DNA from 4 places in the Novosphingobium mississippiense genome. Region 3 is predicted to be linked to each of the others. Evidence: riboswitches for the same ligand, from Rfam matches in the RefSeq annotation. Region 3 holds a riboswitch; each other region holds the start of a gene.
The links. A riboswitch is a leader RNA that binds a small molecule or an ion and turns the genes downstream of it on or off. The one in region 3 is predicted to bind cobalamin.
Positions count from the first base shown of each region.

Region 1: linked by a shared signal. The riboswitch ahead of cobW (cobalamin biosynthesis protein CobW) and the one ahead of WBP06_RS13170 (TonB-dependent receptor plug domain-containing protein) in region 3 are both predicted to bind cobalamin.
Region 2: linked by a shared signal. The riboswitch ahead of WBP06_RS18670 (TonB-dependent receptor) and the one ahead of WBP06_RS13170 (TonB-dependent receptor plug domain-containing protein) in region 3 are both predicted to bind cobalamin.
Region 4: linked by a shared signal. The riboswitch ahead of WBP06_RS04350 (CbtB-domain containing protein) and the one ahead of WBP06_RS13170 (TonB-dependent receptor plug domain-containing protein) in region 3 are both predicted to bind cobalamin.

Region 1 is NZ_CP147003.1:2,106,714-2,114,254, forward strand. It holds gene cobN (cobaltochelatase subunit CobN) at 1-612, opposite strand, end outside; gene cobW (cobalamin biosynthesis protein CobW) at 612-1,661, opposite strand; cobalamin riboswitch at 1,862-2,108, opposite strand; gene WBP06_RS27765 (hypothetical protein) at 2,389-2,700, shown strand; gene WBP06_RS27770 (PepSY-associated TM helix domain-containing protein) at 2,697-4,247, shown strand; gene WBP06_RS27775 (DUF3325 domain-containing protein) at 4,244-4,513, shown strand; gene WBP06_RS27780 (multiprotein-bridging factor 1 family protein) at 4,620-5,408, opposite strand; gene WBP06_RS27785 (marine proteobacterial sortase target protein) at 5,590-7,541, shown strand, end outside.
Region 2 is NZ_CP147003.1:30,129-37,669, reverse strand. It holds gene WBP06_RS18690 (TonB-dependent receptor) at 1-796, shown strand, start outside; gene WBP06_RS18685 (phosphotransferase enzyme family protein) at 799-1,941, shown strand; gene pnuC (nicotinamide riboside transporter PnuC) at 1,941-2,525, shown strand; gene WBP06_RS18675 (class I SAM-dependent methyltransferase) at 2,715-3,599, shown strand; gene WBP06_RS18670 (TonB-dependent receptor) at 3,662-5,710, opposite strand; cobalamin riboswitch at 5,884-6,127, opposite strand; gene WBP06_RS18665 (acyl-CoA dehydrogenase) at 6,258-7,541, shown strand, end outside.
Region 3 is NZ_CP147001.1:2,782,208-2,789,748, reverse strand. It holds gene WBP06_RS13180 (cobyrinate a,c-diamide synthase) at 1-878, opposite strand, end outside; gene WBP06_RS13175 (hypothetical protein) at 875-1,492, opposite strand; cobalamin riboswitch at 1,690-1,915, opposite strand; cobalamin riboswitch at 1,975-2,184, shown strand; gene WBP06_RS13170 (TonB-dependent receptor plug domain-containing protein) at 2,372-4,315, shown strand; gene WBP06_RS13165 (DUF1636 domain-containing protein) at 4,315-4,722, shown strand; gene cobT (nicotinate-nucleotide--dimethylbenzimidazole phosphoribosyltransferase) at 4,719-5,741, shown strand; gene WBP06_RS13155 (histidine phosphatase family protein) at 5,738-6,322, shown strand; gene cobS (adenosylcobinamide-GDP ribazoletransferase) at 6,356-7,084, shown strand; gene WBP06_RS13145 (threonine-phosphate decarboxylase) at 7,081-7,541, shown strand, end outside.
Region 4 is NZ_CP147001.1:920,576-928,116, forward strand. It holds gene WBP06_RS04340 (Rieske 2Fe-2S domain-containing protein) at 1-683, opposite strand, end outside; gene WBP06_RS04345 (CbtA family protein) at 860-1,582, opposite strand; gene WBP06_RS04350 (CbtB-domain containing protein) at 1,591-1,815, opposite strand; cobalamin riboswitch at 1,851-1,996, opposite strand; gene WBP06_RS04355 (histidine phosphatase family protein) at 2,011-2,622, shown strand; gene WBP06_RS04360 (hypothetical protein) at 2,657-2,929, shown strand; gene WBP06_RS04365 (BamA/TamA family outer membrane protein) at 3,204-4,295, opposite strand; gene yghU (glutathione-dependent disulfide-bond oxidoreductase) at 4,535-5,383, opposite strand; gene WBP06_RS04375 (TetR/AcrR family transcriptional regulator) at 5,581-6,213, shown strand; gene WBP06_RS04380 (branched-chain amino acid aminotransferase) at 6,253-7,353, opposite strand.

The sequences.
Region 1 (7,541 bases), on a different replicon from region 3:
ACCTTCGACCCAGCCCGCCTGCACTTCGGTAAGGCCCGCACGCTCGGTGCCGGCCAGATAAAGCCCGGCGTCGGCCACCGGCACCGGGTCGTCCGGCTCGCCCGCGTCATGGCCGATCGCGCGGGCGGCGGTGCGCAGGAACGAGAGGGCATTGGCGGTCCCGCCCTGTCGCAGATAGTCGCGCATCCGCTCGCGCAGTTCGGCGGGGAGGGTGGAGGCGCGATCGAGCGCGGGATCGGCCTCACGCCCGTCGGCGATGGCGGCGAAGGCAATGCCGTTCTCGCGCGCGACGCGGGCGATCTCGTCGATGCCGTAGCCCCAGTAGCTTTTGCCGCCGAGCAGGATCACGCAGACGAATTTGGCCTTCGCGATCACTTTCTCGACATAGAGGTCGATCGAGTAGGGGTGGCGCAATTGCAGCAGGTTGGCGAGGCGGACGCTTGGCGTGGAATTGGGGGGTGCGCCCTCCGGCAAACGCGCCGCCGCGCCCGCAAAGCAGGCAAGTTCGCTGTCCGCCACGGTGAGGATCACCATGTCGCCGGGAGACTGGTCGAGGTCGATCGCCTCCTCGCCGTTGGAAATTGTCCCCGGCGTGGCGGACAGCAGGTGCATCAGGCGTCTACGGCACCAAGAACGTCCGCCAGCCCCGCCTCGATGGCGGCGCGGTCCAGCCCCTTCTGGCCGATGACGACCAACTGGGTACGGCGCGCTTCCTGCGGGAGCCAGGCGCGATCGTAGAAGTGCTGGATGCGCGGGCCGACGGCCTGCACGACCAGACGACTGGGCTTGCCGCCGACCGCGACCATGCCCTTCACGCGCAGCACATCGTGCGCTGCGATCAGGTCCTTGAGGCGCGCGAGCAGGGCGTCGAGATCGGCCACGTCGCCGCCGGATACGACGAAGCTGTCGAAGTCGTCATGGTCATGATCCTCGTCCAGCCCGTCGATGTGCGAGGGGCGGGAATCGAGATCGTCCTCAGCCGCTGCGGTGATGCCCAGCAGCGCGGCGATATCGACGGCGCCATGATCGGCACGCACGATCTTCACGCCGGGGCGTGTTTCGGCCAGCACCAGCGTCTCGACATGGGTGAGGGCATCGGCATCGACGAGGTCGGTCTTGTTGAGCACGACCATGTCGGCGCAGCCCAACTGTTCCTCGAACAGTTCTTCCAGCGGGCTTTCATGGTCCAGCATCGGATCGGCGGCGCGGGCGGCGGCAAGCGCGGCCTCATCGGTGGCGAAGCGGCCGGCGGCCACGGCATCGGCATCGATCAGCGCGACCACGCCGTCCACCGTGGCGCGGGTGCGGATATCGGGCCACTGGAAGGCCTTCACCAGCGGTTTGGGCAGGGCGAGGCCGCTGGTCTCGATGATGATGTGATCGGGCTTGTTCTCACGGTCGAGCAGCTTCTGCATGGTCGGCAGGAAGTCGTCGGCGACGGTGCAGCAGATGCAGCCGTTGGCCAGTTCGACGATATCGTCTTCCGGGCACGCCTCGTCATTGCAGCCCTTCACCAGTTCGCCGTCGACGCCGACGTCGCCGAACTCGTTGATGATGAGCGCCAGGCGGCGGCCCTTGGCGTTCTGCAGCAAGTGGCGGATCAGCGTGGTCTTGCCGGCGCCTAGGAAGCCGGTGATGACGGTGGTGGGAACTTTGCTCAACGGTCTTCTCCCGCGCGCCGGTAACTCGAAAGCGGGCGGAGCGTCTCGCCGCGTCCGGACGAGCCAAACGCGACGCTCGGCTGCGACGACGGACAGGCGCGCGGGCGCCCGACGTGGCATGCCGTTGCGGCCCCGGCCGCGTGCATCACGTCGCTCAGACGGAAGAGTTACCGTGCCTTGGCCATTCCCTGGACCCGGGCGAGAGCGACATCGACGCCGGCAGGTCTCCTGGCTCACGGGTCACGGCACGATGCACGGCCTTCCCAGGCCCCGCATGACTTAGCGTCCGGCCCAGTGGCTGCGGCGAAAACCCTTGTTCCGCCGGCGATGTGCATCGCGCTCGCCGCTTACAGTTGCAGGGACAGCCCCGGATTCGAGCGGCAGCGCCGCTCTGACCGTGTTCCCGTATTAAGCCCCTTGCGGGGCACCGGCGCGATCTTGCCCGCCGCCGCCGCTTTCGCCGCGATGCCGGACAGGCAGGCTCCTAGCCTCAGCGGCCCCGGCCCGCAAGCCTCGCCGCCGATCCGCTGCTCTTCCGGCGCCGATCCACCTTGGGCAACTTTTTGGACGGCGCGATTGACTCGGCCCCGGTCAGCGCTTAGCAGCGGTTAAAATGCGAATGGCTCGCAATAGCAGCTTGAGAGGACGTGGTGTGCGTGAAAACAACAACTTCCCCTCTCCAGCGGCCGAATCCTGCCGGTAAATTGATCTGAGGAACGAAGCAGTCATGGCATCCCCGCCAAGCGGCATCGGCAAGGCGAACCTCGCGGCCCGGCTGACGGCCGCGATTCCGGCGAACTATATCGTCTCCTCGCTGGCGACGGCCTGCATCGCACGCGGCCTTGCGCAGGGCCTGAACGTTTCCGCCGCGGAGGCCAGCGTGGCCGGCACGCTGTTGTCTTTCGCGATCTTCGCGACATTGGCTCTGGTGGCCTTCGGCGTGCGGTCGATCGGGCGGTTCTGGCTGGGGATGGTCGTTTCCGGAGCGGTGATGGCCGGCTGGCTGTGGCTTTCGCTGCATGCGGGAGGCCGTCTGTGAAGGATAGCCTGCGGCAATCGATGGCGCTGGTCCACACCTGGTCGGGCCTGGTGCTCGGCTGGCTGCTGTTCGCCATGTTCGCGACGGGCACTTCGGCCTATTTCCAGGACGAGATCACGCGCTGGATGCAGCCGGAGGTGACCGGCGATGCCGATCCGGTCAAATCGGCAGAAGGGGCGATCCGTTTCCTTGAGCGCAAGGCGCCCGACGCCAGCTTCTGGTATCTTTCTCTGCCCAATGGGCGCAGCGCGACCACGCAGTTGTTCTGGTATCCCGGCAACGGTGCCGATGCGCAGACGCAGGCCGTGGTCGATCAAAACGGCGATGAAGTTACCGCGCGGGAGACGCGCGGCGGCTACTTCCTCTATCGCTTCCATTTCGACCTGCATTACATGCCGGTGCTCTGGGCGCGTTATCTGGTGGGCATCGCGGCGATGTTCATGCTGGTGGCGATCCTTTCGGGTGTGATCACGCACAAGAAGATTTTCGCGGATTTCTTCATGCTGCGCTTCGGCAAGGGGCAGCGATCCTGGCTGGATGCGCACAACGTCACTGCCGTTCTGGCCCTGCCGTTCCACCTGATGATCACCTTCACCGGTCTGGTGACGCTGATGGCGATGTATGTGCCCTGGGGCATCCTGGCGAACTACGCCGCGCCGGATACGTTCCAGGCGCAAGTCTTCGGGGAGCCCGTCGCGGCCGAGCGCAGCGGCACCAAGGCGCCGCTGGTCGATATCGCGCCGCTGATGCGGACCGCCTCTGCGCATTGGGACGGGCGCGAAGTCGGCTTCGTGCGGATCGACAACCCCGGCGACAGGGCGGCAACCGTCGCGCTGACGCGGGGGCCGGGCGAAGCGATGGGATCGCGCGGAGACGTGCTGACGTTCTCCGGCACGAGCGGCCGCGTCCTTGGCGGCAGCTTGCCGAAGGGCGCCGCACTTCAGACCGAAAGCGTGATGATCGGGCTGCATACCGGTCGCTTTGCGCAGATCGCCCTGCGCTGGCTCTATTTCTTCAGCGGCCTTGCGGGCACCGCCATGGTCGGTACCGGTCTGGTGCTGTGGACGGTGAAGCGTCGCCAGCGCTTGCCCGATCCGCAGCGGCCCCACTTCGGTTTCCGGCTGGTCGAACGGCTGAATATCGCCGCGGTCGCAGGCCTTGGCGCGGGCATTCCGGCCTATTTCCTGGCCAACCGCGTGGTGCCCACCGGCCTGGCGCATCGGCCGGAGTGGGAGATCAACACATTGTTTGCAGTTTGGCTGGGCGTGCTGCTCTGGGCGCTGGTGCGCCCAGCTGCCCGCGCTTGGGTGGAAGGGCTGGCGCTGGCCGCGTTGCTCTATGCCGCAGTTCCAGTCGTGAACGCCTTTACCACCAGCCGTGGCCTGCCGGCCAGCATCATGCGCGGGGACCGGCTGTTCGTCTCGTTCGATCTGGTCATGCTGGGGCTTGCGGTCATATTCGGACTGGGCGCGGCCAAGCTCTCGGCCCGCTCGCGCAAGCCAGTCGCCGGCAATACCACGCGGCGCGGCAGGGCGGTGCGGGCATGATCCACATTCTGGCGATCCTGCTGACGCTGGGCGGGTTCATCGCGCTTGCCCTGTCGATGTCGCGCCACCAGCGCGACCTTGCCGGGCGCGTGCTGGCGAAAGCTCAGGCGCGCACCGCCCGCGCAGGCGGCTATGCGCTGCTGGGTTTGGCATTCGTGGCGGACATCGCGGCGTTCGGCGGTGGCTATGGTGCGGTGGCCTGGTGCGCGCACCTGTCGGTGGGGGCGTGGCTGACCATCGCGTTGCTCCACTGGCGCAAGGCCTGACCCTCGAGCGTTTTCTACTCAGGTGGAATCGCCTGGTGACTCGGAAATCGTGAAAAACCAAAAAATTTAGACAAGTAGACCCGATGCAATCGGATCGGAAACTGCCCTAGATCGCAGGGAGCGGCGGCGCGTGCAGGCGTGCGAAATCGTCTTCCACGGCGCGACCCAGCATATCGCGATAGAGCGCGAAATGCGGCATGTCCGGCATGACCAGTCCAAGTGCGGGATCCTCCCCCTCGGCCAGCTTGCGCAAGGCGATCGGCGCGGCGGCGGGGACCAGCTGCGATCCTTTGCCTACCTCCAGCGTGGTCAGGATGCCGAACAGCGCGCCGTCGATCGTCGGGCGCGAGAGGATGGCAAGCCGGTACTGCCCCTGCTCATTGGTGACGAGGTAGATATGGCCTGAAAGGTTGGGCATCGAAACTCGCCCCGTCTGCTCGAACCGCCCGTCGGATCGGCCTGATTCCGCAAAGGCCAGGCAGGCGCCGGCCGCGTCCCAGCGGATCGTGGTCAGGTAGGCGAACAGACCGCCCGGCGTGCCGAAGCTGGGCCGCAGGGTAAGATAGCAACCTTCCAGCCATGCGACGGCGGAGTGCGCATAGGCGCCCAGGTCATCGGGCGCGACATCGCGGCCCGCCGGCGCGGGGGCGACGGGGTCGGCAGGGCGCAGGGTCACGCCCAGCGCCTCCTCTATCCGCAGCAGCGTGGCCAGAGTGAACGGGCGCTTGCCGGCCAGCGCCTTTTCAAGCGTGGAAAGGCTGATCCGTGCCATGTCCGCCAGCGCCTGGCGGGATATGCGGCGGCGGGCGATCTCCTCACGCACGAGGCGGGCAGTCTCCGCATTCTCGGCGGAGAGGGCGGCGGAATCGGCGATGTCGGGTTCTGGCGTAATCATGCCCGCCTATTTCCGCACAAATGCGCACATCTCGTCAATGGTCGCCGCGCATTGCGCATATCCCGCACATATTCCGCACGGGGACGGCGAGAAGTGGCCAAGACTGCTCGTGGCTGTGCGGGCAGGCCTGCGCATAGAGGGAGGGCTCCAGATCATCGCCAGATCAACGAAGGAGCCTGTCATGCCGCACTTCCTGACTTTCCGCCGCGCCCTGATCCCCGCCGCCATGCTCTTGATGGCGGCGCCTGTAGCGCTGGCCGTTCACACCACTGCCGCTGTCGCCGCGGACGATGCCGACGACGCTGCCGCCAATGGCGACGAAGGCCCGGCGGCCGGTACCCTGATGCTGACCGGTCAGGGCATCGCCCGGAGCCTCCCCGCCGTGCGCCTGGGCACCGACATGGACATGACGGTGACCGGGCAGGTCGCCCGCGTGCGGGTGACGCAGGCGTTCCGCAACACCTCGGACACGTGGATGGAGGCGCATTACCTCTATCCGCTGCCACAGGATGGGGCGGTGGACTCGCTGAAGATGGTGGTGGGCCAGCGGGTGATCGTCGGCCACATCCAGCCGCGTGAAAAGGCGCGCGAGACGTATGAAGCCGCGAAGGCCAGCGGCCGCAAGGCCGGGCTGGTCGAACAGCAGCGCCCCAACATGTTCACGACGATGGTTGCCAATGTCGGCCCGGGTGAGACGGTGCTGATCTCGATCGAGTATCAGGCCCCGGTTGTGCAGGCGAACGGCACTTTCTCGCTGCGCCTGCCGCTTGTGGTTGGTCCGCGCTACACCCCGCCGCACACGCTGGATACGCAGGCCGCCGTGGCCGACGCCAACGCCGTGACGGCTGCACCGGTGCTTGATCCGAAGGTAGGGCCGAAGACTGGGACCGGACTGAACCCCACGACGATCTCGGTCCATCTCGCACCCGGGTTCGATGTGGCGAACCTCATCAGCCGCTATCACAAGGTGAACATCACGGGCCCGCTCGACAATCGGACGATCAACCTGGCCGATGCCAGCGTGCCGGCGGATCGCGATTTCGTGCTCGACTGGCGCTCTGCCTCGGCCGACCCGACGCTGGGCCTCTTCGCCCAACACACCGACAAGGGCGACTATGTCATGGCCTCGGTCACGCCGCCCGCCGATCTTTCGAACCTGCCGACGCCGCCGCGCGAGATGGTTTTCGTTATCGACAACAGCGGATCGATGGGCGGGGATTCGATGGATGAGGCCAAGGCCAGCCTGATCCACGCGCTGGGCACCTTGCGCCCGCAGGACCACTTCAACGTGATCCGCTTCGACGACACCATGACGCGCCTGTTCGAGCACAGCGTCGCCGCCACGCCCGATCAGGTGGCGCTGGCCAGGCGTTTCGCTGGATCGCTGGAGGCGCAGGGAGGCACGGAGATGCTGCCCGCGCTGAAGGCCGCGCTGGAGGATGCGGGCAGCGGCGGCAGCCCCGATGCGCTGCGCCAGATCGTGTTCCTCACCGATGGCGAGATCTCCAACGAGCGCGAGATGATGGCGGCGATCGGGGCGGACGGCGGGCGCAGCCATGTCTTCATGGTCGGCATCGGATCGGCGCCGAACGATTACCTGATGGAACGGATGTCGACCATCGGCGGCGGCGTCTACACCCATGTCGGTGCACCGGCGGAGGTGGCGGCGAAGATGATGCCGTTGCTCGACGTGCTGAGCCATCCGGCGGTGCGCGACCTTTCGGTGCGGGTGGAGGGCGGTTCGCTGGATCTCACGCCCTCGCGTCTGCCCGATGTCTATGCCGGCCGGCCGCTGGTGCTGGTGGGGCGGACCGCGCACCTTGCCGGCACCCTGACGGTCAGCGGCACGATCGGCGGCAAGCACTGGAAACGGCGCGTGGACCTTGCCTCCGCCCTGCCGAGCCCCGCGATCGAGAAGCTTTGGGCCCACCGCCGCATCAGCGATGTCGAGGCCGACCGCGCGCTCGGCAAGCTGGAGGACGATGCCGCCGATGCCGAGGTCGAACGGATAGGCATGGAAAACGGCATCGTCACCAGCCGTACCAGCCTCGTCGCCGTGGACGAGACACCTTCACGCCCCGCCGGCGCGCGGCTGACGAAGGAGGAATTGCCGATCAACCTGCCGGCCGGCTG
Region 2 (7,541 bases), on a different replicon from region 3:
CGATCGCCAGCAGATCTTTGCCAACGTGACCACCAACTTCCGCACCCCGAACGAGTTCGCGCTCTACAACAGCTATTACGGCGGCGAAGTGGTCAGCCAGGGGGCGGACAACCTCAAGAACGAATATTCGGTCTCCGAAGAGCTGGGCTATCGCTATATCGGCCCCAGCCTGTCGTTCTCGCTGACCGGGTTCCACTACCACTTCCGCAACCGCCAGGTGGCGACGGTGATCGACAGCGGCGGTGCGCTGGTCAATTCGACGGTCAACGCCGGCAGCCAGACCTCCTACGGGCTGGACGGAGAGATCGACTATCGCCCGGCCAAGGGCGTCAGCGTCTATCTTTCCGGCGAATACCTGCACACGCGCCAGGACGATGATCTGGCCATCGGAGGCGATTACCTGCCCACCAGGGGCAAGCGCGCCGTATCCAGCCCGAAAGTGCAGTTCGCCATGGGCAGCACATATGACGATGGCCGCCTGTTCGGCAGCACCGCGCTGAAGTACGTCGGCCGCCAATATGCCACGTTCATGAATGACGAGAGCATCAAGGGCTACGCCACGCTCGACCTGTCGGTAGGCGTGCACCTTGCCGGGTTGATCGATGCCCAGCGCATGGACCTGCGCCTGAACGCGATCAACGTCACCAATCCGCATGTCCTGTCCGGCGTGCAGGCGATCAGCAGCAATGCGCTGGATACGGTGGGCCGCAACGGCACCGTGATCGCCGGCTCCGCACCGACGTACTATGTGGGAAGCGGGCGCGCCTTCGTGGTGTCGCTCAGCCGGGCCTTCTGACGATGATCGGCGCCGCCTCCGATCCTGGGCCGCATCGCGTGCACGGCATGGGCACGGCACTGGAGGCGCCGGTCTGGCCGGCAATCACCGCGCAGGAGGCCGAGGCGGTGCTGGCCCGGTTCCCTGCCGCAGGCACGCTGGCAGGGCTGCGATGGCATTCGCCGCGTCCGTTCTCGGCAGCGACGCTGCTGGAAACGGATCGAGGCGCGTTCTTCCTCAAGCGCCATCACCTCCGACTGCGCAGCCCGGCCACGCTGGCGGAGGAACATGCGTTCATGGCGCATCTGCGCGCGGCGGGGCTGACCGTTCCCGACGTTCTGACCACCGCAGACGGAGCCGGGGCCATCGCCAGCGGCGAATGGAGCTACGAACTCCAAAGCCGCGCGCCCGGCAACGATCTCTACCGCGATCGGCAATCGTGGACGCCGTTCCTCTCGCACGACCATGCCCATGAAGCGGGCGTCGCACTGGCCCGGCTGCATCGCGCAGTACGCGACTTCGCGGCGCCCGCCCGCATCGGCCAACCGCTGGTGTCCAGCTTCACCATCCTGCCCGCACGCGACCCGCTGGCAGTTGTGGCAGCATACGTGGCGGCCCGGCCGGCGCTGGCCGGCTTTCTGGCCGACAAGCCCTGGCGGCAGGAACTGAAGCGCCTGATCGCGGCATTGGCCGACGGGCTGGCGGAACGCCTGCAAACCCAGCCGCCACTCTGGACGCACAACGATTGGCACCCCTCCAATCTGCTCTGGTCGCCGGAAGGGACGGTCAGCGCCGTGTTCGACTTCGGACTGGCCACGCAGACCTGCGCGCTGCACGACATCGCCACCGCCATCGAGCGCACGGCAATCCCGTGGCTGGAAATGGACGCCGGCGCGCCCGATGCCGGCGCAGCGCTGGCGCTGCTTGCCGGTTACCGGACCGTCCTGCCGCTCACCCGTACGGATATCGACACCCTCAGCCGATTACTGCCGCTGGTCCATATCGAATTTGCGCTGTCCGAAGCCGATTACTTCGCCGGCATCCTTGCCGATCGCGATCAGGCGATGATGGCCTGGCAGGACTATCTGATCGATCATGCGGACTGGTTTCTTTCCCCGCCCGGGCAGGACTTTCTGCAAGACCTTCGGAATGGAAAGGCAGGCTGATGTCGGCGCTTGAGATCGTGGCCGTGGTGGTCAGCTTCCTGGGAATCTGGCTGACGGCAAAGCGGTGGCTGCTGTGCTGGCCGGTCAGCCTTCTGGCCTGTGCGCTGTACTTCAAGCTGTTCCTCGACGTGCGGCTCTATTCCGACATGATGTTGCAGGCGCTGTTTGGCGTCGCCATCCTCTACGGCTGGATCGTCTGGGCACGCGGGAAGGATCGGGAAGGCGAAGTGATCGTCAGCCCCCTGCAGCCCGCGAAGGCGTGGGCGGGCCTTGCTGCGGGCGCCGTCGGCGCGGTCGCGATCGGGTGGTTCACCAGCCACTACACGAACGCTGCGCTGCCCTGGATGGATTCGGGGCTGAGCAGCTTCAGCCTTGTCGCCCAATACTGGACTGCGCGGCGCCATGCGGCCAGCTGGCTGCTGTGGATCGCGGTGGACGTTCTCTACGTCGGCATGTTCACCTTCAAGGGCCTGTGGCTAACGGGCGGGCTCTACGCGGCGATGGTCGGGCTGGCAGTGCTGGGCTATGTCCGTTGGCGGCAGGCCGCGCGCTCCGATGCGCCCGAAATGCCCCGCATGGCCTGAGCGGACGCTGCGCAACGGAATAGGCGCTGGCGGGGCACCCACAGGCGTCGCACCGCGATCCGCAAGCACCACAGTCCGTTAGCGGCAGGCCGTGCCGTTAGTCAGACAGGTATCCGGATTACCCCTCAATAGCGCTGCCCCGTCGCCCGCGTTCGGGCGACTATGGTGGCAATTATCGGGAGGAAGCCGATGCTCGAGGGTGCAAATGCCGAGCTGTTTTCCGAACTGATCGTCACATGCGACGGGATGCTGTCGCCACAAGTCTATGCGCGGGTTTACGAGACCGCCCAACGCGGCGGGGTGATCGTGGAAGTCGGCACCGCGTTGGGGGCCGCCACGGTGGCCCTGGCGCTGGGGCTGCAAAGTTCCGGCAAACCGGGGCACGTGTTCACGTTCGATCCGATGACCGGCGGCCCCCGCCGGTCGATCAAGACGGCGGAACAGCGCATCGCCCGGATCGAGAAGAGCCTTGCCCACTACGGCGTGGCGGACCGGGTGACCATCACTCCGCAGGATCTGGTCAGCGGCCTGGCCGCGTTGCCCAAGGGGGAGGACGTATCGGTGCTGATGCTGGACGCGGACGGCCGGATCGACCGCGACCTTCAGGTCCTGCACGGCCGCTGCGCTTCGGACTGTTCGATGATCATCGATGACGTGGCGGACCGGGTGCGCGTGAAACGCAGGGGGGCGACGTACCGGATCGACAGCAAGATGCGCCTGTCCTGGCTGCTGACGAACATGCTGATCTCTTCCGGCAAGCTCAGCAGCGGACAGCGGCTGGTGGACACCTATTTCGGCGAACTGACCTGCGATCCCCTGCAAATCATCGAACCGGGCGATGCACTGGCCGTCTATCGGCAACTGGTATTCCAGTCGGCCTCGGCCAACCGGATCCAGCGGCTGCGGTCCCGCGTGCTGGAGTGGGGGCAGGATCTGGCCCCCGACCTCGCCGCCCGCTGCCGCAGGGTCTATCGCCATGTGAAATATGGGCCCGCCCACAGCGAACCGGCGGCAGAGGACGGCGACCAGGCGTTGGAGGATGAGGTCAGAAGGCAGGTCGCCACCTATCACTGACCGCCCGCAAACGATCGCGACATGCCGCGAAGTCCATGACCTCGCGGCATGTCTGCCTTCAATCAGAACGTGTAGCGCGCGCCGATCTTGAACGTGCGCGGTTCGATCACGCGGCTGAGACGCCCGTCCGCCGGGCCATCGGCATCGAACGCGGGAATGTAGGATTCGTAGTAATAGGCGATGTCCTTGTCCCGACTGTCGAAGATGTTCAGGACTTCGCCGTAGATCTCGATCTTCCTGCCCTTCCACGCGGCACGGGCATTGAACACCGTGCTGCCCTTGTCACGCACGCTGTTGTCCTCGACCAGCGGATAGGGGCCAAGGTGGCGGACACGGATGCTGGCCTCCCACGGATCCAGCACGATGGCCGCGCCGGCCGACGCCGCATTCTCGAACGCGTTCGGGATGCGATCGCCATTGTCGTAGCGTGAGTGATTCCAGGTATAGTTGCCGTCCAGCGCCAGCCAAGGCAGCGGGCGCCAGAAAGCGACGACCTCGTAACCATGGCGCTTGCTGGCGCCGGTCGGTTCCACCGCGTTGGAATCGCCCACGAAGCGCAGTTCGCTGTCGACATCCAGCCACCAGTAGGTCCCGGTCAGCGAGAAAGTGCCGGACTGGAAGCGCCCGCCCAGTTCCTTGCCCGTACCGCGCACCAGCACCGGCACCGGCGTATCCACGTTGACCGCGCCGCGCACGTCGTTGGAATGGAAGCCGCGACCCCAGTTGGCGTAGACTTCGAACTGCGGCATCACCTCGTAAGCGGCGGAGAACTTGGGCGAAACGATGGAGTCGTGCCCGCTGCCCTGCCCCAGTTCGGCGGCAGCCTCATCCCGCGCGCGCACCGAATAGTGATAGTAGTCACCGCGCAGGCCGCCGGTCAGCCGCAAACCGGGCAGCGGCTTCCACGTCGCCTCTCCATAGAGCGCACCGGAAAGCTCCTCCACATGGTAGCGACCTAGCGAATAGAGGAACTGCCGGTCGGCCGTGCGGTTCACCCCGACGCTGCCGATGTGATCGTAGCGGTTTTCCGTGCCGATGCTCAGTTCCAGACTGTCGGCCACTTGCCATTGCTTGCGCGCGGTAAGCCCGGTCACCCAGCGCTTGTCGTACTGGTCGATCTGCGCGCTGGTGCCATCGGGATCGGCGTAGGTGGGGTTCGAATACATGTTCCAGTCGTAGTACTGGGCATAGACGTTCGCGCTCCACGTCCTCTGGGTAACGCCGATATTGCCGACGAAGCGCGTCGTGCGGCCGCGTGCCGAGGGATCGGGCGAGCAGAACACATCCTCGCAGACGTCCGAACCTATGATCCTTTCGGGGATCTGCTCGGTCGGCCGCCAGGTCGCGTGATAGGCGTGGAGGGAGGCCTGAAGCGTACCTTCGCCCAAGGGCATCGCATATTTCGCGAAGCCGGCGTAGTGGCGCAGGTGTTCGGCTTCCTCCCAGGGCCCGTCATAGCGCTTGGCCTGACCGACCAGCGTAAGGTCGCCGCCGCCCAGGTCCTTGATCGTGCCGCCGGCGGCAAGACGGCCGGAATTGTACGATCCGCCTTCCACCGAAAGCCACGGGCGCTCGAACCCGTCGATCGTGGTCATGTAGGCCGCGCCGGCCAATGCGAAATCGCCGCCGTCTGCGCGGTACGGCCCCTTTCGGAAATCCTCGCGCGCGACGATCTCCGGAATCAGACCATTGAGGTCGAGGTAACCCTGCCCGTGGCCGTGGGTGCGCAGGTTCATCTGCACGCCATCGATATAAGTCGTGAAGTCGGTGCCGTGATCTAGGTTGAAGCCGCGCAGGAAGTACTGGTTGGCCTTGCCGCTGCCGGAGTGCTGTGCGGCAACCATGCCCGGCACCGCTTCCAGCAGCTCTGCCACACGCAGCAGCGGGCGGACCAGCAGGTCCGATCCGCCTACCGTTCCCTCACTGGCGGCGTGGGCCGTGCCGATCTTGGCTTCGCCACGCCCGAAGACGAGGATTTCGGCGGCCTCACCGGTTCCCGCGCCACTGGCGGCGGCTGGCGCCGCAGGCGCATCTTCGGCATGGGCCGCCGCAGCGGTAAAGGCGGCGCCCACCAATAAGCCTGCGCGCAGCGCATTCATGTAGAAAGTCATTCGTATTCCCCCGGCGTCTGCGACTGGGGGCGAAGGCGTGCCGTCTGCGACGGTCGGCGCGCGTCAACGGCCGGACGCCCGGGGCGACCGTCACGCGAACCGATGCGGCCTTCACCGCTCATTCGTCGCTCAGACGGAAAGATACCGGGCCCTGGCCATCCCCTGGACCAAAGCGAGAGCGACCAGACGCCGGCAGGTCTCCTGGCTCACGGGTCATCGCTTGATGCACGGCCTTCCCAGGCCCCGCATGATTTAGCGTCCGGCCCAGTGGCTGCGGCAGGCGTCCTTGCCCTGCCGCGATATGCATCGCGCTCACCGCTTACAGTTGCAGGGACAGCCTCGGATTCGAAGGGAAAACCCTTCTCACCGCGTTCCCTATTAAGCCTCTTTCGAGGCACCGGCGCGATCTTGCCCGCCCATATCGATTATGGACGAACCGCGGCTGGCTACAGCGCGGGACACCGCAAGGCAAGCGCGGATGAAGGCGAACGCGGGAGCAATTCGGCATGCGCAGGCGTTGTGACCGGCAGGAGAAGGAGCCCATCCGATGTCGCGTGCCACCCAGTTTGCCGCCGCCGCCCGCCGCGAAATCCTGACCCGGCCGGTCCTGTCGCTCGTGCAATCGGCGCTTCCCGCGCTGTCCGCCACCGAGAACGAGGCGATCGACGCCGGCAACACCTGGTGGGACGCCGCGCTGTTCACCGGTAATCCGGACTGGGAGCAGCTTCTGGCCGTTCCGCCCGCCACGCTGACGGAGGAAGAGTGCGCCTTCATGGACGGCCCGGTCGACACACTCTGCGCGATGATCGACGACTGGCGGATGACTTGGGAAACCCGCGACCTTCCGCCCGAAGCGTGGGATTTCCTGAAGCGCGAGAAGTTCTTCGGAATCATCATCCCGAAGGAGCACGGCGGCCTGGGCTTCTCGAACTTCGCGCATAGCGAAATCGTGCGCAAGATCGCCAGCCGCTCGGTCTCCACGGCCGTGACGACGATGGTGCCCAACTCGCTGGGGCCGGGCGAACTGATCCTGCGCTTCGGCACCCCGGAACAGCAGGAATACTGGCTGCCGCGCCTAGCCGATGGGCGCGAGGTGCCCGCTTTCGGCCTCACCAGCCCCGAGGCCGGCTCGGACGCGGCCTCAATGATCGACGAAGGCGTGGTCTGCCGGGGCGAATGGAACGGCGAAGAGGTGATCGGCATCCGCCTCAACTGGCACAAGCGCTACATCACGCTGGGCCCGGTGGCGACGATCCTTGGCCTGGCCTTCAAGCTGCACGACCCCGATCGCCTGCTGGGCGGAACGGACGATATCGGCATAACCGTGGCGCTTGTCCCCACCGATTTGCCCGGCGTCACCATCGGCCGCCGTCACGTGCCTTCCATGCAGACCTTCCAGAACGGCCCGAACGAGGGGCACGACGTGTTCATCCCGCTGGACAACGTGATCGGCGGACCGGACCGCGTGGGCCAGGGCTGGAAGATGCTGATGAGCGCGCTGGCCGCCGGGCGCGGGATCTCGCTGCCCTCACTCTCGGCCGCGGCAGCTGCCTTCGCGGCGCATACGACCGGTGCCTATGCCCGCGTGCGATCGCAATTCAACCTGCCGATCGGCAAGTTCGAAGGCATCCAGGAACGCCTCGCCCGGATCGCCGGCAATGCCTACCTGCTGGATGGCGCGCGACGGCTTACTTGCGCCGGGCTGGACCAGGGCAACCATCCGGCCGTGATATCCTCAATCCTCAAGCTCCACGCCACCGAACGCATGCGCGTGGTCATCAACGACGCCATGGACGTTCACGGTGGCAAGGCGATCATCGAGGGGCCGCGC
Region 3 (7,541 bases):
CGATGCCTATGCAGTTCCGGATAGCCACCGGGCAGCCAGAGCGCGTCGCATTCCGGCAGTTCGGAATCGTCCAGCGGAGAGAAGAATGCGATCCGCGCGCCGGCGCTTGCCAGAACGGCCAGATTGGCGGGGTAGATGAAGGAGAAGGCCGCATCGCGGGCGACGGCGATGGTACGGCCCGCCAGCGCGGCTGAGGGGGTTTCGACGGCGCAAGGCGGGAAATCCACGGCAGCCGGCAGCCATAGCGCGCTTTCGGGCAGGAGGTCGGCGGCCCGATCGAGACGCTGGGCAAGGTCGCCCACTTCGCCGGCCTGCACGAGCCCCAGATGCCGCTCCGGCAGTGTAATCCCGCCATCCCGCGCCATTGCGCCCAGCCAGCGTATGCCGGGCGGTACGCTGCCTTCCAGCAGTTCGGCATGGCGGGCGCTGCCCACGCGGTTGGCCAGCACGGCCGCCAGCGTCACATCGGGACGATAGCTGGCCAGTCCGTGGACCAGCGCACCGAAAGTCTGCGCCATCGAGGATCCGTCGACCACCGCCAGCACCGGCAGGCCGAACCGGCGGGCAAGGTCCGCTGCGGAAGGATCGCCGTCGAACAGGCCCATCACCCCTTCGATCAGGATCAGGTCGGCCTCTTGCGCCGCCTCGTGCAGCAGGGCGCGGCATTGCGCTTCGCCCACCATGAAGAGGTCCAACTGATGCACCGGGGCGCCGCTGGCGGCTTCCAGCACCATGGGGTCCAGAAAGTCCGGCCCGCACTTGAACAGGCGCACGCGCCGCCCTTCGCGGGCATGGCGCCGGGCGAGGGCGGCGGTGACCAGCGTCTTGCCCTGGCCCGACGCGGGCGCGGCGATCAACAGCGCGGGACAGGCAGTCATCGATGGGGCCGAATGCGCAGGTGGGGACGCGCGGTTACCACGAGTGCCCAGAGTGCCGCGGCAACGCCGGACCACAGCAGCGTGGCCAGCAGGACGCCGGGGAAATAGCGGGCGATGCGTGGCAGGAAGCCGGCCAGCGTCGGATCGGGATAGCGGCCGCCGAGCAAATAGAATCCCCCGCTCGTCAGCAGATTCGCTGCGAAACTTGCCGCTATCAGCAGCGCGACGATCGCGGGGAGGGCGGAGAGGCGATCGCCCCAGCGGGCGGCGGCGAAACGGCCGGCCAGCCAGAGCAAACCGTGTGCGGGCAGCAGCATCCAGTAGGCCGGCGTGAAGCAGAAGCCCGAACCGCCCAGCACCTGGATCACCACCACGTCAATCGCGAAACCGAGCATGAACAGCGCGGCGAAGGCGACCATGCGGCGCACGAAGAAGCCCAGCACGAAGAAGCTGGCAAGGTCGGTATCGGGCAAGTGGACCAGGTGGCTGAGCGAATGGCTGCGCGTTGCCAGCATCAGCACGGCCAGCGCGGCGAATATGCAAAGGGGCAGCCGGTTGGAGGCGGGGCTATCTGAAGCGGGGCGGGCGAAAGCAGGTTTGGCGGCAGTGTTCATGACGGTTGTCTCCCGGCGAGCTGGAAGGGAAGGCGCGTGCGCGACAGGTGTCGGGGGCGATATCGCCCCGGCGAGGATCAGCGGATCGGTGTCATTGCGTACGGGCTCCCTTCGAAACGACATGCGGCTTGTCGTCTCGCCAAGGCGGATCCCGCGATGGAACCCCGCCTCGTCCGCCCGGTGCATCCCGCCCGCGCGAAGGATCGACGGCGAAGGGCCGGTTTCCTGACTTGCCGGATCGTCGCGCCTGTCCGCCGCCTTCTCGAAAGCCTGGAAGCATGAACGCTCGCGGCCCCAATGGCATCTGGCGGGGCGCATCCCCGGCTACAGTTGCGGGAGCAGTGCCGGCCTGCCGCGAGGGTTTCCCGCGGGCCCGGGCTTCCCGATTAAGCCCTTTCGGGCACCCCTTGCGCCGTCCCGCCTATGGCACTTTGCGCAGGGGCGCAAGCTTCGCACACTTGCCAGCCGGCTTGCCGCACGATAGTTGCCGCGCCGCGACAGGTTCCCCGCAAGGGGATCAAAAGGGAACACGGGTGCAAGACCCGGGCTGCCCCTGCAACTGTAAGCGGCGAGCCGTTCGGCCATTTCGCCATTGGGAGCCAGGCCAGTGAAAACGGCGCAATTCCCGAGAAGGCGGCTGAACCGGCACCGACCCGCAAGCCAGGAGACCTGCCCGTCGCGGTCGTTCTTCGTCCGGACAGGGTGTGCCGGGTGAACGGGGGTGTTTCCTCGCGCGACGACAGCCACCGCTCCGCCGGCCACCGGCCTGGGTGGAGGACGCCGCCCGTCGTCCGGCCCCTTTGCCGGAGCGCTTTGCGCCTGTCCTTCGTCCAGATGCCGAACCGCCGGGGCTTCGACGACTGTTTCGAAGGAAATACGATGAAGTACCGCATTCTCGCCGCCGCCAGCCCGCTTGCACTGGCGCTTGTCCCCGCCACCGGCCATGCTGCGGAAGCTGCCGATGCCGCTGCCGAGGGCACCGCCGACGGTATCGTCGTTACCGCGCTGCGCACGCCCGTGGATGCCGATCGCGTGGCGGAAACGATCACGGTTCTGGACGATCAGCAGATCGTGGCCGCGCAGCCGATCGCGGTGACCGATGTGCTGCTGCGCACCCCCGGCATCAGCCTTTCGCGCAACGGTGGTTACGGCACCACCACGTCGCTGCGCATTCGCGGCGCCGATGCGGGGCAGTCGGTCATGGTGATCGACGGCATGCGCCTGGCTGACGCATCCTCGACCGCGGGCGGCTACGGCTATTCCACCCTGTTCACCGACGATATCGACCGGATCGAGATCCTGCGCGGCCCGCAGTCGATCCTGTGGGGCAGCGATGCCATCGGCGGCGTCGTCAACGTCACCACCCGCAAGCCGACCGAGCCGCTGGAAGGCAGCTTCGCGGTGGAGGCCGGCACGCATGACACCGTGTCTGCCCGCGCCGGGCTTGGCGGCACATCGGACATGATCGACTGGCGCGTTTCCGCCTCCCGCTTCACCACTGACGGGATTTCCGCGTGGGATCAGGGTACCGAGGCGGACGGCTTCACGCGGTCTTCCGCCAGCGGCACGGCGACCGTTCGCCTGGCGCCCGGCGTCTCGCTGGACCTCAGGGGCTATTGGTCGAATTCGCGCAACGATTTCGACGGATACAACGCGGATTCGCTGGAATTCGGCCGCACCAAGGAATGGTCGGGCTATGCCGGCCTGAACTTCGCGCTGCTGGACGGCAAGCTGGTCAACCGCGTGGCGGTGACGCAGACCGAGACCGACCGCGCCAATTACGACCCGACGCGCGACGTTCGCCAGATCACGTTCGACGCGCACGGCCGCGTACGCCGTTTCGAGTATCAGGGCACCTATAGCTTCTCCGAGGCGGTGCAGGCCGTGTTCGGGGCCGAGCGGGAGGAGCAGCGCATGACCACGGTCTCGCCCGATGACAGCACCGCGCTCTACACCGCCACGCCCAACAAGGTGAGCACCAACAGCGTCTATGGCGAACTGCGCGTCAGCCCGGTGACCGGCCTGACCGTCAATGGCGGCGCGCGGTACGATCACCAGTCGCGCTTCGGCGGCAACACGGTGTTCAGCGCCGGTGCGGCCTACACCCCGAACGAGGGCAAGACCGTGCTGCGCGCCAGCTATGACGAAGGGTACAAGGCGCCTTCGCTCTATCAACTGTTCAGCGATTACGGGGTGTCCGATCTCAAGCCGGAAAAGGCCAAGGGCTGGGAAGTGGGCGCCGAACAGAGCCTGGGCGAACTGCTTCACGTTTCCGCCACTTGGTTCCAGCGCGATACCCGCAACCTGATCGACTTTTCCTACTGCCCGTTCACCGGCGCGCTGCCCGACATCTGCTATATCCCCGGCACCGATACCACGCGCTTCGGCTACTACGCCAATGTCCGCAAGGCCCATGCGCAGGGCCTGGAACTGGCAGCATCGGCCAAGTGGAACGTGCTGTTCCTGGACGGCAACTACAGCCTGATCGAAGCGGAAGACCGCACGCCGGACAGCAGCACCTATGGTCGTCAGCTGCAGCGCGTGCCGCGTCACCTCGCCAATATCGAGGGCGGCGTGGAACTGCCGCAGGGCATCCGCGCCAGCCTGGCCGCACGCTATTCGGGTGAGAGCTACAACGCTGCCACCGGCACCGCGAAGCTGGACGATTACTGGTTGCTGGATTTGCGCGCGCAGTGGCAGGTCACGCCCGGGCTGATGCTGCAGGGCCGGATCGAGAACCTGACCGACAAGGACTATGAAACCGTCGCCGGCTATGGCCAGCTTGGCCGCACCGTCTACTTCGGCATCCGGAGCCAGTTCTGATGCTGCGCGCCGTCGCGCCGGGGCCGTCGGTGGTCGTCTGCAATACCTGCCGGCTCTCGGCAGAAGCGCGTGAGGATGACGGCGGCCGGCGCGGCGGCGCGTTGCTGGCGGAGGCGATGCGCGCGGTGCAGGCTGCCGATCCAAGCCTGCAGGGCGTGGCCGTTCAGGAAACGGCCTGCCTGTTCGCCTGCCAGCGCCATTGCACCGTGCACATCCGCGCGCCGGGCAAAGTGGGCTATGTGCTGGGTGACTTCACGCCCGGCGAGGAGGCAGCGCGCGCCGTTCTGGAATATGCGTCGCGCCATGCGGAAAGCGAGGAAGGGCAGGTGCCCTATCGCCAGTGGCCCGATGGCGTGAAGGGGCATTTCATCACGCGCACGCCGCCTGAAGGATTCATCTGCACATGACGATGTTCGCCGATCGCGCCGCCTTTGCCGCCGCGCTTGCCCAGCTCCGCGCGCCCGATGGCGCCGCATTGAAGGCGGCCGCGCAACGGCAGGCGGAACTGACCAAGCCTGCCGGTTCGCTAGGCCGGCTGGAAGAGATCGCGGTGTTCATGGCCGGCTGGCAGGGGCAGGAAAAGCCGCGCGCCGAACGCATCGGCGCGGTGGTCTTCGCCGGCAACCACGGCGTTGCCGCGCGCGGCGTCAGTGCCTTTCCGCCCGAAGTGACGCACCAGATGGTCGCCAACTTTCGTGCTGGCGGAGCGGCCATCAATGCCCTGACGCAGGCCTGCGGGGCCGAGCTGTCCGTCGTTCCCATCGATCTTGACCGGCCGACCGGCGACATCACCGGCGAACCGGCGATGAGCGAGGCCGAATGCCTGGATGCGCTGAACATCGGCGCGGCATCGGTGAAGCCCGATCTGGACCTGCTGTTCGTGGGCGAGATGGGCATCGGCAACACCACGCCTGCCGCCGCGCTTTGCGCGCAGGTCTTCGGCGGGGCCGCCCGCGATTGGACCGGGCGCGGCACCGGGCTCGACGACGAAGGCGTCGCCCGCAAGGCCGATGCCGTGGCGGCGGCGCTGGCGCTGCATGGGGTGGCCTGCACCGATGCCTTCGAAACCTTGCGCCGGCTTGGCGGGCGCGAGATCGCGGCGATGGCCGGTGCCGTACTGGCAGCGCGGCATCACGGCATTCCCGTGCTGCTCGACGGGTTCATCTGTTGCGCCGCGCTTGCACCGTTGTTCGCGGACAATGCCGCGCTGCTGGACCATTGCATCGCGGCACATTGCTCGACGGAGGCGGGGCATGTGCGTCTGCTGGAAAAGTTCGGCCTAGATCCGCTTCTCCACCTCGACATGCGCCTGGGTGAAGGATCGGGCGCGGCAGTGGCGGCACAGATCGTGCGCTCCGCGCTGGCGGCCCATGCCGGCATGGCGACTTTCGCGGAGGCCGCGGTCGCCGGGAAAGACGCCGCGTGAACGGCATCCTCCTGCACCTGATGCGGCACGGTGCGCCTACCGAGCCGGGCCTGCTGCTGGGCCATCGCGACGATGCACCGCTGCCCGCCGGCACGGCCCGCTGCGTGGCGCGCGCGGAAAAGCTGGAATTCGCGCAAGTCTTCAGTTCCGACTTGTCCCGTGCACGCATTCCCGCGCGCCAGATCGCGGCCCTGCGCAAGCAGACGCATCGGGCCGATCGGCGGTGGCGCGAACTGGATTTCGGCGCGTGGGACGGGCTTGCCCCCGATGCGCTCGATCCCGAAGTGCAGGCGCGGTTCTGGAACGATCCCGATGCCTGCGCCCCGCCGGGGGGTGAGCGATGGTCGCAACTGCGCGCCCGCGTATCGGATGCGCTGCTGGGAATTCAGCGATCGAGCTTGGTCATCACCCACGGCGGCACGATGCGGGCGGCGCTTTCGGTGCTGTTCGGCTTCGACCACCGGCAGGTATGGGCGTTCGAACTGGGCTACGGCGCGCTGCTGAGCCTCCGCCTCTGGCCGGAGACGGGCGGGCGGCTGCCATCCGCGCAGATCGTGGCGCTGGATAAGGATCACGGATGAAGCGGGATCACGGATGAAGCAGGATTACGGATGATCAGGCAAATCGCCCTTGCCCTTCAGTTCATGACGCGTCTGCCACTGCCGGCGGTACGCGCGGATGAGGACGATTTTGCCAAATCGATCCGCTGGTTTCCGCTGACCGGGCTGGTGGTGGGCGCGGCGGTGGCCGGGCCATGGTGGCTGGGGGCAAGGGCCGGTGCCGACTGGCCCGCTGCCAACTGGCCGGCTGCACTCGTGGGCGTGCTGGGTTGGGTGGGCATGACCGGCGCGCTCCATCTCGATGGACTGGGCGACATCGCCGACGCATCAGGGGCCGCGCACAAGGATCGCGCCCGGCTTTCCGCCGTATTGGCCGATCCGCATATCGGCAGCTTCGGCGTTGTCGCCATCGTGCTTCAGATTCTGTCGAAGCTGGTGCTGCTGCATGCGCTGGCGCCGGCGCAAGTCTGGGCATTGCTGCTGGTGCCGGTGCTGGCGCGGATCGGGCCGTTGGCCTGGACGCTGGCGCTGCCGCCGCTGCACGAAGGGCTGGGCAGCCGCTTTCGCCGCGCGGTCACCTGGCCGCAGGTCGCGGGCTGGAGCGTGCTGGCCGCTGCCGCCGGGTTGCTGGTGGCCCCGCCGCTGCTGGTGTTGTTCCTGGCCGTGCCGATCTGGGCCGGTTGGCTGGGCAGCCGGATCGGCGGCATTTCCGGCGACGGACACGGTGCGGGGATCGAACTGGTCGAAACTGCGCTGCTGGCTGCGCTGGTGGCGCTGTCGTGATCGCGCGGTTCCTCCACCATGGCGGCCGGGTGGATGAGGCGGCCCGGCTTTTCGGTGGAGCGCCTGCGGAATGGCTGGACCTGTCGACCGGGCTGAACCCGCGCCCATGGCCGATCCCGCAAGGCCTGACGCCGGACTGGCATGCTTTGCCCGATCCGGAGGCGCTTGTCCGGCTGGAGGCGGCGGCAGCGCGGCATTTCGGCGTCGACCCGGCACTGTGCTGCGCGGTTCCTGGCAGCGAGACGGCACTGCGCCTGCTGGCGCGGACCCTGAACCTGCCCGGCCGCGCGCTGGTGCCCTGTTATCGCAGCCATGTGGAGGCCTTCGCGTATTCCCGGCCGGTCGAATTCGACGGGGCGCCGGGGGCGGGCGAAGTTGTCGTAATGGCCAACCCTAACAACCCCGATGGAATCCTGCGCGCGCCCGTCCGCGTGCTGGACTGGGCCAACCGGATCGC
Region 4 (7,541 bases), 1.9 Mb from region 3:
CCGGCCCCGCGCAGCGCCATGCGCCAGAACGGCGGGGCCTTGATCGCGTCCATGAAGCGGCTGGTGACGACTTCCTGTGCATCCGCGTGGGTGCGGACGGGGGCCTCGTCGATTTCCTTCTGGCCGATGCTGCTGGAATGGACGTAGGTTTCGTGCGTCAGGTCCATCAGGTTGTCGATCATCAGGCGATAGTCGCAGGCGATGTGGTAATAGCCGCCGCCATAGGCCCATTCCTCGCTATCCGCCCATTCCAGCGGGTGGAGGCAGGCGGCGTCGGCCTGATCCGGATCGCCGGGCCATACCCAGACGAAGCCATGGCGTTCGATCGTGGCGAAGCGGCGGCCGGCCGGGAAGCCGCCGACTTTCTGCCCGGGCATTTCCGCCGCCTTGCCCAGACAGTCCATGACCAACCCGTGATAGCCGCAGACCAACCGCCCTTCGCGCACGAAACCCAGCGAGAGCGGAGCGCCGCGATGGGGGCAGAAGTCTTCCAGCGCCGTGGGCTGACCGTCCGCGCCGCGAAAGAACACCATGCGTTCGCCGCAGATCGTGCGGCCCAGTGGCCCGTCCGCGATCTCGTCCGGCATGCAGGCGACGTACCAGGCGTTTTTGGGCCAGGTCTGAGCCTTGGGAATCTGGGTGCTGGGGCTGTCGGTGGTGGCAATTTGCGCCGCGCCGTTCATGAATCCACTCCTGTCGTCGATTATTGGATCCAATAATCGTAAATTTGGATCCAATGTCAAGTTCGAAGGAGTCCCGCCATCTGCACCCGGCTAAACGCAAATGCCCCGCCGCGCAGTATGCGGGCGGGGCATTTGCATTGTGAGGAGGCGTCCGGGTTGTCGGCGCCCAGGCGCTGTCAGGCGTTGCGCTGTCGCTGCAGCACGCGTTCCGCCCAGAGCCCGAAGGCGAGGCCGATTGTGGCCCACAGCACCAGCTGCGTCCCCATCGATGCGACGCGGAAGTTCCACAGGAGGACGGCGGGGAAATCGCCGGGAACCTCGTCGATCACCGGCAGCAGGAACTGGCCGACGCCGACCACGCCGACATAGACAACGACCGCCAGCAGCGTCGCGTCGAAGCCGCGCCCGGGCCGCGCCATCGCGCTGCGTACGCGCGCGGCGATCACGGCGGCGCCCAGCGAAAGGGCGATCATGGCGAAATAGGCGGCGGTGCGCAGCGCCACCGTCTCATGCTTGCCCACCGCAGGCGGCGTCTGCGGATATTTCAGCGCCGGCACGATGACCACCAGCAGGAAGGTCAGCGCCGCCAGCACAAGCGCAAAGCTGCGCGGGCCAAGGTGGCTCATGCGGCCGTAGCCATAGGCGAAGACCAGCGAGAACACGCCGCCCACCGCCGCGCCGTAGAGGGCAAGCGCGGTGATCAGCCCGGCGCCTTTCTGCGTATCGCGGCTGACGAGTTCCTCTTCTTCCGGCATTCCGGGGTGATGAGTCGCGTGGCTTTCCTCATAGCCGATGGCGCGGTCAATCTGGGGTTCGGCGAAGCCACGCGCGAAAAGCGTGGCCAAAAGCGCGCCCAGGATGCCGGCAAGCATCCCGCGCCAGAGCAGGTTACGGGTCATGTGCTATCTCAGTGGCAGGGGAAGCCGAGGAGGTGGCGTCCGTCATGCACGAATTCGTGCACGTACATGCCCTGGAACAGCGCGAAGGCGCCCTGTTCGGTGCTGACGAAATAGAGGAAGATCAGGGCCAGAAGCGTGCCCAGCACGGCCCAGGGGGCGATATCCTCGATCGGGATGGCGTTGCCGCCCTGCACCGGAATGAAGGCATCGTCGAAAACTGCGGCGCTGGCCATCGTCATGCTCCTTTTGGGGATTGCGCGTCCCTTGGAAAACCTGTTGCCGGGAAGAAGGTCTGGCTCTCGACGGCGTGAATGCCATTCGATTACAGTGGCGCGACCGCGCCGGGATTACACCGGCTTCTTCGTTCCTGACCGCTGTCCCTTAGGACGCGGCGTCTTCTCCCGTCAACGATTTCAGAGCTTTTCTCCTTGGCCACCACGCTTCTGCTGATCTGTATCGCCGCTACGTCGTCCAGCCGGCAGGGTCGGTTTCCCGATCCCGGGGAGCCGCTGGACCACGGCGGGCTGCGCGATGCGGCCGGGATGGCTGTCGCCGCTCGCTTCCACGATCGCGTTCATTGCAGCCCGGCACGCGCCGCCGGAGAGACTGTTGCGGCGATGGCGCTGACGGCGAGCGTGGAGCCGGCGCTGGCGGACATCGATCATGGCGAATGGAGCGGGCTGTCCTTCGCCGGGATCGACCCGGCCGCACTGGCGACATGGCTTGCCGATCCGGCCGGCGGAGCGCCGGGCGGGGAATCGATGCCGCTGGCTTGCCAGCGCATCGGCAGGTGGATGGATGCGATCGTTGCGCAAGATGGGCCGGTCTGCGCGATCACCCACCCGATGATGGTGCGCGCGGCACTGGCCCACGCGCTGGGAATGCCGTTTTCCGCCGCGCTGGCGATCGACATCGCGCCGCTGTCCCGCACGGTGTTGTCGTTCAATCGCAGCTGGCGATTGCAGGCGCTGGAGCCGGCGATTTCCAACTCCGTTTCAGGCGCCGGTTCCGTTTTAGCTGTACGGTCGCGAACAAGGTGATAGCCTGCCCTGGCAACCTGCTAAGGAGAGCACGATGCCGCTGATCGAACGGGCCGCACGGGTACTGGCAAAGTCCAGAAGCGGAAGCGACGATTGGGATCATCTCGACACGAAAACTCAGGAAGAACTCAAGAGCACCGTGGTCGCGGTGATCAAGGCGCTTCGCGTTCCCACGCCGGGGATGTGCGCCGCCGGGCACAAGCTGTTGCTGGAGGAGGGGCACTCCGTCGGCACCAGCGATGCGCACGATGCATGGCAGGTCATGGTCGACGCCGCGGTGGGGGGCGTGCCCGTCACCAGCGGCTAGGCGCCGCTGTCCGGGCAAAGATACGCGATCTTCGTGGCTTATGCGCGACCCGGCGGGCCTTATCGTGCCCGTCGGGCGATCACAGGTGTCCGGTGCAATAGGCGACCAGAAGGATAAGCGGAATGGGAACGCCGATGATCCACAGAAGTGCTGAGCGCATGGTGAAAATCCTCTCTTCGTTGCCTGAACGAACAGACGGATGACGGCATTGTTCCGCGCCTGAAATTTGCCGGGGAATGGGGTATGCGACACGGGGGCGGCGCCGGGCGGCGGGTCAGAAGGCTTCGGCAATGCCCAGGTAGACGGCTTTCGAATCCTTCCCCACCGCCAGATCCAGGCGCAGGTTGATGTTCGTCTTGCGCGATGGCTGGAATCGCAGGCCGACGCCACCTGCAGGCAGCAGCTTGCTGTCGCCGATACGGCCCAGACCGGGCGCGATCCCGCCGATCCCCGCAAAGGCCACGCCGCCGACTCGCCAGAACAGGTGCTGGCGCACTTCGCCCTGCAGCGCCCAGCTTGCACCGTCGCGGTAGCGGCCGCTCTTGTACCCTCTGAGGTCGTTCTTCTGGCCATAGAGGCACAAGTCGTAGAACGGCGCCCCGTTCGATGCCGCGCAGATGCCGGCGTGGAGGGCGAGCACGGTGTTCGTTCCCCTGGGCATGTACCAGCTGGCCCCGGCAGTCAGCTTGCGTGAGGTGAAGTCGCCACCCAGAACCTTTACGCTCCACAGCCATTCGGCATGGGCATAGAGGCCCTTGCGCGGATTGAGCGTATCGTCCCGCGTATCGTAGGTTATCGCCGGGCCCAGTTGCATGATGCCGGACTTGGCCTCGTCCGCCGGGATCGTCTGGTCCGGGTAGGGCGGCGTCACATCGCTGTTGGTGATGTCCACCATCGCATAGATAAGCCGCAGCCCGGCGTAGAGGTTGGGCGAGACGCGCTTTTGCGCCTGCATGCGAACCGCCACGACGGTCTCGTCCAGCTTCACCGCGACATTGCGGTCGCCGGCTTCGGGGCCGATGCCGTAATAATCGGTCACCAGCTTTCCCGCGCCTGCCGCTGCAGTGATGCGATAGCTGTCGTCATCCAGAGACATGCTGTGAAAGCCGCCCAGCAGCCAGTTGCCGTTGCTGGTCTTCATTGCCGCGCCGCCGCTGATCCACGGCGATGGCGCGTCGTTCGGATTGTAGAAGGCAACCGCGGCAACGACGATGCCGGTGCCCAGCGACGGGTTCGTGATCGGCAGGGGAATCGCCAGAATATCGCGCCCGCTGTCTTTCCCCGCGACTTTGGCGATGGCCTGCGCCTGATCGTCCACTTCGTCCATCTGATCGCCGGGCTCCGCTGCCCATGCGGTGCCGGTCATGACGCAGGCACAGGCGATGACGACGGCAGCAACCGACCCCGCCGTTCGGCGCCGGGCGCGGTTCCTTTGCGGGGCGGGTGGCGTTCGTGCACGCATGCACGAAGCGGATTACGCTTGTGCCGTTTTCGGCATATCCGGACTAACCCGCAAATGATCGCGGGAAACGCCCGGCCGTCCGGCGGCCACAGGATTTGACGCGGCGGCGCGGACTCTTTCCGACCGCCGCGTCTGCGGGCCGCTTATCCGGCGAGCACGGCGTCGATATCGGCAGCCGAATGGCGTTCGCGCACGAAGCCATCACCGTTGCGATTGACGATGCGGCCGCGCTGCACGCCCTTGCGCGCAGCCAGTTCCTCACCCCAGCGCACCAGGTTGGCATAGCTGGGCACGTCCAGGAACGTCGCCGCATCGCCATAAGCATCGCCGCGCAGGAAACCGCCGAACCAGCCGTAGGCGGCGATGTCGGCAATGGTGTATTCGTCCCCCGCCAGATAGCGCGTCTGCGCCAGCCGCTTGTCGGCAACGTCCAGAATGCGCTTGGTTTCCATCGCATAGCGATTGATCGGATATTCGAACTTTTCCGGCGCATAGGCGTAGAAGTGGCCGAAGCCGCCACCGATCATCGGGGCCGTGCCCATCTGCCACATCAGCCACGACATGCACTCCGCCCGGCCCGGCTGCGTGGTGGGAAGGAACATCCCGAACTTTTCGGCCAGATGGAACAGGATCGATCCGGACTCGAACACGCGCATCGGCTTTTCGCCGGAACAGTCCAGCAGCGCGGGGATTTTCGAGTTGGGATTGATCGATACGAAATCCGATCCGAACTGGTCGCCCTTGCCGATGTCGATCAACCATGCGTCGTACTCTGCGCCGGTCACCCCGGCGGCGAGAAGTTCTTCCAGCATGATGGTGACTTTCTGCCCGTTCGGCGTGCCGAGCGAGTAGAGTTGCAGCGGATGCGTGCCGCGCGGCAGTTCCTGCTGATGGGTCGCGCCGGAAACCGGGCGGTTGGTCTTGGCCCATTCCCCCCCGTTGTCCTTGTCCCAGGTCCAGACTTTCGGTGGTTCGTAGGTGTTCTTGAACATGCGGGCGCTCCGTCAGTGTCGTTGGCGGAGAGGTAGGAGTGCCCATGCCCGCCGACAACCCTTTGCCGCGGTTGGGAAAGGCACCTGGCGCGTATTAAATAAAGGAAATAAATCAATCTCGTGAGCCGAAAGTATGAGGAACCTAACCCCTCTTAAATCGTTGACTGCCGTGCCAGGGGTGGCCAAGCAGGACGTGCATGATTCAATCGATTGAAAAGCAACCCGCCCAAGATGCGGGGGAAGCCAGCCGTCTGTCGCGTCGCCGTAACAAGGGGTTTGAAGAAACCCATCAGGTTCTGATCGAGACTGCCGTGAAGCTGGTTTCGGCGAAGGGCATGGAAGCGCTCTCGCTGTCGGAAGTCGCGCGCGAGGCAGGGGTGAACCGCACCACCGTCTATTACCACTTCGCGGACCGCGATGCCTTGATCGATGCCATCCGCGAATGGTCGAAAAGCCAGCTGGCCACGGCACTGGCGCCCTCCGACACATCGGAGAACCGGGCGCGCGGCGTGATTCGCTATGTGCTGGAAAACCCGGAAGTGGTTGCGCTCTGGACGGAGGAATTCCTGGCGCCCGGCCGGATCAGCGACCGTTACGTCACATTCGGCCGACTGGCGGAGGATCTGGGCGTCCATTTCGCTGCAGAGCCCCGGGCCTCCGAGATGGAGGGCGAAGTCTTCGCCACCTTCATGCTGACATGGTCGATGGTGGGGCCGCGCATCTATCGCAACAGCGTGCGGCCCGAACTGTCGATCGATGAAACGGTGGAGCGCCTTACGCGCACGCACATGGCGATGCTGCGCCAGTGCGGCCTTGCCGATTTGGGGTGAACGACCCAGGGCGCGGTGACACCCTGGGCCAGTATTTCCTCAGGCGATCTTGTGGATCCAGTTGTGGGTGTCCGCCGCTTCGCCACGCTGGATCGAGACCAGGCGGTTCTTCAGCTTGGCGGTGATCTGGCCGGGCCCGCCCGAGCCGACGACGAATTCGCCATCGCGGCCCGAAACCTTGCCCACCGGAGTGACTACGGCAGCCGTTCCGCAAGCGAAAGTTTCGATCAGCTTGCCGGAAGTCGCATCGGCGCGCCACTGGTCCAGGCTGTACTTGCCTTCCTCAACCTTCAGGCCTTCCTCGCGGGCGAGCTGCAGCAGGCTGTCACGGGTGATGCCGGGCAGGATCGTGCCGGTGAGGGCGGGGGTGAGCAGCGTGCCGTCCTCGAACACGAAGTAGAGGTTCATGCCGCCCAGTTCCTCGATCCACTTGTGCTCGGCAGCGTCGAGGAAGACGACCTGGTCGTGGCCGCGCGAGATGGCTTCGGCCTGCGGCACCAGGCTGGCGGCATAGTTGCCGCCGCATTTGGCCGCTCCGGTACCGCCAGGTGCCGCTCGGGTATAGTCCGAAACCCAGATCGAGACGGCCGGGGCGCCAGACTTGAAGTAGTTGCCGGCCGGGCTGGCGATCACGATGAACTTGTACTGCTTGGCCGGGCGCACGCCCAGGAACGCCTCGGTGGCGATCATGAACGGGCGCAGGTAGAGCGAGGCACCTTCGGCCGCCGGGATCCAGTCCCGGTCGGCCTGGACCAGACGCTCGATCGCCTCGATGAACAGCGCTTCGGGCAGTTCGGGCATGGCCAGGCGTTCGGCCGACTTGTTGAAGCGCGCGGCATTGGCTTCGGGGCGGAACAGGGCGATGGAACCGTCTGCCTGCTTGTAGGCCTTCAGGCCTTCGAAGATTTCCTGCGCATAATGCAGCACGGCCGCGGCGGGATCGAGCGCGATCGGCTGACGGGGGCCTACCACGGCGTCATGCCATCCTTTACCCTCGGTCCATTCGACCACGACCATGTGGTCGGAGAAATTGGTGCCGAAGCCGGGGTTGGCGAGAATCGTCTCGCGCGTTTCGGCGCTGGTGGGCGCGGGGTGGGGCAGAGTGCTGAAAGTCAGGCCGGCATCGGCGAGCGTCGCCATCGAACGAAATCCTCTAGACTGCGATTGCCTGCGCCCTCTGAACGAAAATTACGCTTAAGGCAATCAGAAAGTAATTTTGATACTCTGTCTTATAGCTTTAGCACGGCGGCAAAGGCGGATGAACCGGCAACTTGGCCGAGGCTGCGGCAGCATGCTCTTGCCCCCGCTTTGCAGCGAGGGCCAGTGCG